One region of the Mesorhizobium sp. WSM2561 genome, then DNA from elsewhere that is predicted to be linked to it. Evidence: predicted binding sites of a transcription regulator. Region 1 holds the regulator's gene; each other region holds the start of a gene.
The links. Region 1 encodes PhoB, which activates phosphate uptake and scavenging genes when phosphate is short. Its sites were predicted from a motif close to TGTCATNNANCTGTCAT; they were not measured.

Region 1 (2,201 bases):
TGCTCTCGCACGGCATCGGCATGGGGCTGGTGCTGAAGGGCGAGCTGTTCACCGGCACCCACTCCTCGGGCGGCGAATTCGGCCACATGATCCATCGGCCGGGCGGCGCCCTTTGCCGCTGCGGGCGGCGCGGCTGCGTCGAGGCTTATGCCGGCAATTACGCCATCTGGCGCAACGCAAGGCAATTGAGCGAGAACGCCGAGCCGGTCGCCGATGTCAGCGACGCCGAGATGCGGGCACTGGCGGCCCGGGCGCGCCAGACGGACGGACCGGAGCGCGAAGCCTACCGCAAGGCCGGCGAAGCGCTCGGCTTCGGGCTCGGCAGCCTGTTCGCGCTGATCGATCCGGCACCGGTGGCCATGGTCGGCGCCAGCGCTGCCGCCTTCGACCTGATCGAACCGGCCCTGCGCGAGGCCATCGCCCAGACCGCTGGCGGCCAGCATTCGGGTTCGATTTCCTTCGACACCGAGCCGAACGAGCTGCCGCTGATCCGCGAAGGCTGCGCCATGCGGGCGCTGAGCTTCGTCGATCAGGAGATTTTCGCGCCGAGCATCCAGGCACGAGCCGGCTCGGTGGGAAAGAACGTGGCTTGAGTTCGAAGGCAGGGATCCCCGGATCGCGACTTGGCGTGTGTTCCGGTCAGGCCGCGCCGAGGATGGTGGATTCCGAGAACCGGAGCGGAGCGTACTTTCGGGTACGTCAGCACCGGAAGCGCAGGTATCAGCCGTTCGCAGGCCGGCATCACCTGAATATCAGCTAGTCTTCCCTGATCGCATAGCCGGCGCCGCGGATGGTGCGGATGACATCGGGCATGCGACCATTGTTGACCGCCTTGCGCAACCGGCCGACATGGACGTCCACCGTGCGCTCGTCGATGTAGATCGTCTCGCCCCAGACATTGTCGAGCAACTGGCTGCGCGAGAAGACCCGGCCCGGGTGGCGCATCATGAATTCGAGCAGCCGGAATTCGGTCGGCCCGAGCCGAATCTCGCTCTTCTTGCGATAGACCCGGTGCGATTCACGATCGAGCATGATGTCGCCGACCTTGAGCACGCTGGACAGCACTTCGGGCTTGGCGCGGCGCAGCAGCGCCTTGACCCTGGCCATGAATTCCGGTGTCGAGAACGGCTTGACCAGATAGTCGTCGGCTCCGGTCGAAAGGCCTCGCACCCGGTCGCTCTCCTCGCCGCGCGCGGTCAGCATGATGATCGGCAGCCGCTCGGTTTCGGGGCGCACCCGAAGGCGCCGGCAAAGCTCGATGCCGGAAACCGCCGGCACCATCCAGTCAAGCACCAAAAGATCGGGCACGTTTTCCTGCAGCCGGATTTCGGCCTCGTCGCCGCGCGTCACCACCTCGACCTGATAGCCTTCGGATTCAAGATTGTAACGGAGGAGGACGCCCAGCGGCTCTTCATCCTCCACCACCATGATGCGCGGCGCGATCATCGGCCGGTCACTCCTGTCCTGTCGCCGGCGCCGACATCGTCGTTTCGTCGAGCTTCGGGCGATCCGCCGGCAATTGCTGCCCGGTCACGACAAAATAGGCGTTTTCGGCGATGTTGGTGACATGATCGCCGATACGCTCGAGATTCTTGGCGCAGAACAGAAGGTGCGTGCAGGCGGTGATGTTGCGCGGATCCTCCATCATGTAGGTCAGGAGCTCGCGAAAAACCGCCGTGTATTTCACGTCGATCTTCTGGTCGTCGGCGCGCAGTTCCTTCAACGCGCCGGCATCGCGCGACACATAGTGCTCAACCACGCCGCGCAGCTGCACAAGAACGAGATCCGCCATCGCATCTATACCGTGCGACAGATTCCGCGGCGTCGCGCTCTGCCCGACTGCGCTGACCCGCTTGGCTATGTTCTTGGCCAGATCGCCGATGCGCTCGAGATCGCCGGCCATGCGGATTGCGCCAACCACTGCGCGCAGATCCTGCGCCATCGGCTGCCGTTTGGCGATCAGCGTGATGGCGCTGTCGTCGAGTTCGCGCTGCCGCGCATCCATGATGGCGTCGTCCGAGACGACGCGCTGCGCCATCGCATTGTCCGACGCAAGCAACGCGCGGATCGAGGCCGCGACCATTGCGGCGGCGAGCTCGTCCATGTCGCGGATCAGCCGGTCGATGTGCTCCAGTTCCTCGTCGAAAGATGCGACGGTGTGTTCACCCATGGTGCTGTCCTCGTGTTCGAAATTCGCCGGA
Region 2 (2,201 bases), on a different contig from region 1:
TCTGGCGACGGCCAGCCCACGCACCGTGCTTGCCGTGCGCCGGCTCACGATCGGCTATGTCAGCCAGTTCCTGCGAACAGTGCCGCGCGTCTCGGCGCTGGATGTCGTCGCCGAACCGCTGGTCGAGCGCGGCGAGGACCGTGAGGTTGCGCGAAACAAGGCGCGCGCCTTGCTGGCGCAGCTCAACCTGCCGGAAAAGCTCTGGATGCTGCCGCCGGCGACCTTTTCCGGCGGCGAGCAGCAGCGCGTCAACATCGCGCGCGGCTTCATCACCGAGCACCCGATCCTGCTGCTCGACGAACCGACGGCCTCGCTCGACGCCAGCAACCGCGACGTGGTGATTGCGCTGATCGCGGCCAAGAAGGCGGCCGGCGTTGCCCTGCTTGGCATCTTCCACGATCACGACGTGCGCGAGGCAATGGCCGACCGCGTCATCGACGTGACCGCTTTTGCCGCCGGGAAAATCGCCGCATGACCCGAAAACTGTCGGAAACGCCGCTTGTCCACGAGACTGCGGAAGTCGACAACTCGACGCTCGGCCGCTGGACCGAGATCGCCGAACGCTGCCGGCTTTCGGAAAGTACGCTTGGCGACTATTCCTACGTGATGCAGGACTGCAGCGCCTGGTGCGCCACGATCGGCAAATTCGCCAACATCGCCGCTAGCGTGCGCATCAACGCCACCAATCACCCGACCTGGCGGCCGACGCTGCACCATTTCACCTATCGCGCCTCTGACTATTGGGACGACGCCGAGCACGAGAGCGAATTTTTCGCGCAGCGCCGCGCCAGGCGGGTCACCATCGGCCACGACACCTGGCTTGGCCACAGCTCGACCATCCTGCCCGGCGTCAGCGTCGGCGATGGCGCAGCGGTCGGCGCCGGCGCCGTGGTGTCGAAGGACGTCGCGCCCTACACCATTGTCGGCGGCGTGCCCGCCAAACCGATCCGCGAACGCTTCGACCGCCGCACTGCGGAACGCTATCAGGCACTTGCCTGGTGGGATTGGGACCATGCGCGCCTGCGCGCCGCACTCGACGATTTTCGCGCGCTTTCGGCGGAAGCATTTCTTGAAAAATACGGCGACTAGTGAATGGTCAATACTTAGTGGCGGCAGGGAAGCCGTTCTTGTCACCATTCACCATTCACCATTCACTTGATCGAACTGCGGCCGCCGGCTCGCCCCTTCAGGCTGTGGACGGTAACAAAACTGACATCAATCCGACACCGCGGTTTCACGCGGCTGCGCTAGCCAAGGTTAACAGACCTTCGAAACGCGACTGGACTGGAACTGCCCATGTCAGCAACCTCAGCCACGCTCGAGATCCGCGGCGTCACCCGCCGGTTTGGCAGGAACACCGCCGTCAGCAACGTCGATATCTCGATCCCTCAAGGCCAAATGGTCGGCATCATCGGCCGCTCGGGCGCCGGCAAGTCGACGCTTTTGCGCATGATCAACCGCCTCATCGATCCGAGCCAAGGGTCGATTTTCTTTGACGGCGCGGAAGTCTCCAGCCTGCGCGGTTCGCTGCTCAGGCGCTGGCAGCGCGATTGCGCCATGATCTTTCAGCAATTCAACCTGGTGCCGCGCCTTGACGTTTTGACCAATGTGCTGCTCGGGCGGCTCAATCACCGCTCGACCCTTGTCAATCTGCTCGGTGTCTTCTCCCGCGAGGAACGGGCCGAGGCAATCGCCGCGCTCGAACGCCTCGACATCGCCGGCACGGCGCTTCAGCCGGCCGGCACCTTGTCCGGCGGCCAGCAGCAGCGCGTCGCGATTGCCCGCGCCATGATGCAGCAGCCGAAAGTCATCCTCGCCGACGAGCCGATCGCCTCGCTCGACCCGCTCAACGCCAAGGTGGTGATGGATTCGCTGCAGGACATCAATCTGCGCGAGGGCCTCACCGTGGTCACCAATCTGCACACGCTGGATACAGCGCGCACTTATTGCAACCGCATCATCGGCATGGCCGCCGGCAAGGTGGTGTTCGACGGCCCGCCCGAAGAGCTCAATCGGGAGGCCGTGCGCATGGTCTATGGCGCCGACAGCAATGGCGGCGAAATCTCCGAGGCGATCACCTCGACCAGCGTCACCATCAAGCAAAAAATCGTCGCATCCGCCGGACCGCTCGAGCCCGCATTTCCCGGCTACTAGGTCCACGATCCGGCAAGTGGATACCAGTATACGAGTATACGAAAGCA
Region 3 (2,201 bases), 120 kb from region 1:
TCTGCAGGATGGGTGTCTCACGGCCGGGGTTCTTGTCATAGAAGCCCGATTTCTTGGTCGCCTCGTAGGCAGCGAGCGTCACCGGCAGGTATCCCGACTTCTGGTGCAGATATTCCTGCACATCGGTCTTGGACAGGTAGGCGAAGAATGCCGCGACACCCTTGTATTGCTCGTCCGACTTGGCGCCGAACACCCACAGGCTGGCGCCGCCCGGCGTGGTGTTCTGCGGTGCGCCCTTGGCGTCGCTGTCGTAGGGAAGCTGGCCGATGCCATAGTTCATGCCGGACTTGACGATGTCGCCGAGGCCGCCCGACGATTCGGTGAAGATGCCGCATTCGCCGGCAAGGAAGATCTGCTTGGCTTCGGAGGTGCGCCCGCCATATTTGAAGGTGCCGTCCTTGGCAAGGTCTGCGAGCGCCTGGAAGTGGTTGACGAAAATCGGCGCGTTGATCTTGAGTTCGACATCGCCGCCGGCCAGGCCGTTCTGCTGGGTCGCCCACGACACATCATTCCATGCCGCAAAATTCTCCAGATGGATCCAGGTCAGCCAGGTCGAGGTATAGCCACAAGGGGCGGCGCCGCTCGTCTTGATCTTCTTGGCAGCTTCCCACACCTCGTTCCAGGTCTTGGGCGGGTTGTTCACGTCGAGGCCGGCCTTCTGGAAGATGTCCTTGTTGTAGTAGAGGATCGGCGAGGAGGAGTTGTAGGGGAAGGACAGCATGGTGCCGTCCGGCTTCGAATAATAGCCAACGATGCCGGGCAAATACTGGCTCTTGTCGAAGGTCATCCCGGCACCGGTCATCACCTCGGCCACCGGCTTGATCGCACCCTCGGCCGCCATCATCACGCCGGTGCCGACGTCGAACACCTGGAGGATGTCGGGCGCCTGGCCAGCGCGGAAAGCGGCGATGCCGGCGTTCAGCGTCTCCGGATAGGTGCCCTTGAACACCGGAACCAGTTCATAGTCGCTCTGGCTGGCGTTGAAATCCTTGGAGATCTTGCCGACGACCTCGGCGTTGGCGCCGGTCATGGCGTGCCACCAACTGATCTGCGTGACGGCGAAGGCGGAGGTGGTGGAAAGCAGGGTCAAGGTGGCGGCAACACCGGCCGCGAAGCCGAAGAACTTCATGTTTCATCTCCCGTTTGTCATTGGCGAAAGGGGCACTCTCGCAAAGCCAATATGTGCCGCCCGTGACAATTGGACAACGGTTTTGTTGCGGACCGATGAACTTGATTTCCACTTAAAGTGGCGTGCGCTCGAGATGAGAGCCGATGGAAAGCAATTGAAAAGCCGGCTTACCAATCGAACAACGACGACGACCGGCAATCGCCGGCGCCTCCTAAAGAGCGCACTATTGCGCGACATGCGTTAGTCCGACTTGCCGAGCGCCGTCTCGACCAGCCGCCTGGCGTCGGGGCTCGACCATTCGGCCGGGCCGTTCATGTGGGCAATCAGGCAGCCTTCCGCGTCGATCAGCATGGTGACCGGCAGGCCGAGCGCCAGGCCGCGTGTCTTGAGATCGTTGAACAGCGCCATCGTCGAATCACGGTAGTAGCGGAGCGCCTTGACGCCGGTCTCCTCGAGGAACTTCTTCGGTTTGGCGTCGTCGCCGGCATCGACATTGACCGCGACGACCTCGAAAGCATCGCTGCCCATTTCGTTCTGCAGCGCGTCGAGCGCCGGCATTTCGGCGCGGCAAGGCGCGCACCATGTCGCCCACAGATTGAGCAGCACCGTTTTGCCGGCATGGTCGGCGAGCGTCATCGGCTTGCCGTCGGGGCTGTTGAAGGCAAGACCCTTCAGCGATTGTGGCGGATCGGCCGGCAAAAGTGCTGCAACCTGGCCGGTGGCAGCCGCCGCGACCGTCTTGGCGCGGTCGGCCTTGGCGGCGCAGGCGACATCGTCCTTGCTGTCGCCAACCGCGACTTGAGCGGGGGCGTTGTTGCCAGAACCGCTTTCGCTGACATATACCGCGACCGCGCCGGCAAGCACGCCTGCCACCAAAGCGGCGAGGATGAGGCGCGGGGCCGGGAAAAATCGATTGCCGTCTGCCATTTTTTAAAACTGCTCCGGAGCACGGGTTATAGCGATGAGCGACAAGAAGGCCAGCAACCAGATGTGGGGCGGACGTTTTGCCTCGGGTCCGGCCGCGATCATGGAAGCGATCAACGCGTCGATCTCGTTCGACCGCAAACTCTAC
Region 4 (2,201 bases), on a different contig from region 1:
ACTGCAGGCCGGCCGAAGGTGGCAGATTCTGCCCCTGCTCGGCGGTTGGCGCCTTGATGAATTTCAGCTCCGGGCCGAAGGTCATGGCGAAATCATTGGGTCCAAACGTGCCGGCATGGAGCGGACCCGAGACGAATTCCCAGAACGGATCGAAGTCCTGGAACTGCGCCTTGTCGGGATTGTAGTAATGCGCCGCCGTGTAGTGCACATCAGCGGTCAGCCAGACGGTGTTGGTGATGCCGGCATTCTTTATGTAGCGAAGGAGGTCGGCGATTTCCAGTTCGCGGCCCTTGGCCGGGCCATTGTCGCCATTGCTGACGGCCTCGGCGCCGGCCTTGTTGGTGGCGTCGTTCCAGACGACGAGGCCGAGCGGCATGTCGGCGGCGATGATTTTCCAGGTCGCGTTGGAGTTTGCCAGTTCGCGCTTCAGCCACTTCATCTGCTGTTCGCCGAGGATGCGCGATTGCGGCGTCACCGTATCCTGCATGCCGGGGCCATTGGCGCCGCGGTAGGAACGCATGTCGAGGAAGAACACTTCGAGCAGCGGCCCGTAGGCGATCTTGCGGTAGACGCGGCCCGGTTCCGACGGCTCGTAGCGGATCGTCGTCATCTCGTGGAAGGCGCGTGCCGCGCGTGCCGCCAGCACATGGATGTTTTTTTCCGAGTAGCGGTCGTCGGCGCTCAGGTTCTTCGAATCCGACCAGTTGTTGACCACCTCGTGGTCGTCCCACTGGTAGAAGGTCGGGCAGATGGCGTTGAGCCCCAGCACGTTCTTGTCCATCATGTTGTACTTCCACTGGCCGCGGTACTCGTCCAGCGTCTCGGCAACCTTGCGCTTTTCGTCGATGAGGACCTTGTTCTTCCACTTGCTGCCGCCGGGAAGCTCGACCTCGTCCTTCATCGGGCCGTCGGCATAGATGGTGTCGCCGGAATGCAGGAAGAAGTCGGGCGTATGCTTGCCGATCGTGGCATAGGTCTTCATGCCGGTGTCGTCGATGCCCCAGCCCTGGCCGGCGGTATCGCCCGACCAGGCGAAGCGGATGTCGCGTTTCGAGGCCGGCGCCGTGCGGAAGCGGCCGACGATCGGCTCGGAGACGGCGTTGATGTCGGCAAGATCGGCCGCGACCATGCGGTAGAAGATGTCCTGGTCGGAGGTGAGGTCGGTGAGCAGCCGCTTTACCGTGTAGTCGCTGGCCGGCGACGTATCGAGCGGCGCAAGGCGCAAGGGATTGGCGAAATTTTCCGTCGACGAGACTTCGAACATGACGCGCGAAGGGCGGTCGGTCCGCGTCCACACCACGCCGCTGGTTGCGTCGACATCGCCCGACTGGATGCCATGGGTGAAGGCGGGCCGCTGATTGGCGCGCGAATAATAGGGAAGCGCGAGGCCCGATACGCCGACGAGGCCGGCGGCGCTCGCCGACGTGACAAAAGCGCGGCGCGAAATCTTGTTCATGGCTGTCTCCTGGATGGCTTAAACGTCGCCGCCAAGGTCCAGCCTCAATGTTTCACGCACATCTCGAAACCATGAAGGTTTTCTGACGATCAACAGGCTGGCGAATCTCCCCCCTCGAGGGGCCTCGAGGGGGGAGATTAGCGCTCAGCCGTCACAGCTCAAGCCGCCTGCGGTTCCGGCTCGAAGGCCGGACGGCTGGTGTTGATCAACAGCGAGATGCAGGCTGCGGCTATTGCGGTCATGCCGGCGATGAGGAAGGCAAGTTCGTAATTGCCCTGCAATTCACGCATGGTGCCGCCGAAGAAGGCGGCCGCCGCCGCACCCACCTGATGGCCGGCGACGATCCAGCCGAAGACGATCGGCCCGCTGCGGTCGCCGAACGCCTCGTTCGACAGCCTGAGCGTCGGCGGCACGGTGGCGATCCAGTCCAATCCGTAGAGCACGGCGAAGATGATCAGGCTGGTCGACGAAAAACCGGAATAAGGCAGATAGATCAGCGACAGGCCGCGGATGCCATAATAGACGCCGAGCAGCTTGCGCGGGTCGAAACGGTCGGTGAGCCAGCCCGACAGCGTCGTGCCGATCAGGTCGAAGATGCCCATCAGCGACAGCAGGCCGGCGGCTTGCACCTGGCCGATGCCCATGTCGCCGCAAAACGCGATCAGGTGCGTTCCGACCAGTCCGTTGGTGGTGAAGCCGCAAATGAAGAAAGTGGCGAACAGATACCAGAACACGCGCGTGCCGG

Region 2: phnC (phosphonate ABC transporter ATP-binding protein) is a predicted target of PhoB. The motif match lies at 1,211-1,227, and genes of this name have one in related genera.
Region 3: ugpB (sn-glycerol-3-phosphate ABC transporter substrate-binding protein UgpB) is a predicted target of PhoB. The motif match lies at 1,192-1,208, and genes of this name have one in related genera.
Region 4: M727_RS0122795 (alkaline phosphatase) is a predicted target of PhoB. The motif match lies at 1,528-1,544, and genes of this name have one in related genera.

The regions. Positions count from the first base shown of each region.
Region 1 covers NZ_AZUX01000016.1:185,903-188,103, forward strand. The annotation lists gene M727_RS0115695 (ROK family protein) at 1-593, shown strand, start outside; gene phoB (phosphate regulon transcriptional regulator PhoB) at 757-1,446, opposite strand; gene phoU (phosphate signaling complex protein PhoU) at 1,454-2,170, opposite strand.
Region 2 covers NZ_AZUX01000014.1:154,897-157,097, forward strand. The annotation lists gene phnL (phosphonate C-P lyase system protein PhnL) at 1-475, shown strand, start outside; gene M727_RS0113480 (DapH/DapD/GlmU-related protein) at 472-1,089, shown strand; gene phnC (phosphonate ABC transporter ATP-binding protein) at 1,297-2,154, shown strand.
Region 3 covers NZ_AZUX01000016.1:61,844-64,044, forward strand. The annotation lists gene ugpB (sn-glycerol-3-phosphate ABC transporter substrate-binding protein UgpB) at 1-1,129, opposite strand, end outside; gene M727_RS0115045 (TlpA disulfide reductase family protein) at 1,370-2,056, opposite strand; gene argH (argininosuccinate lyase) at 2,091-2,201, shown strand, end outside.
Region 4 covers NZ_AZUX01000028.1:67,790-69,990, forward strand. The annotation lists gene M727_RS0122795 (alkaline phosphatase) at 1-1,456, opposite strand, end outside; gene M727_RS0122800 (MFS transporter) at 1,615-2,201, opposite strand, start outside.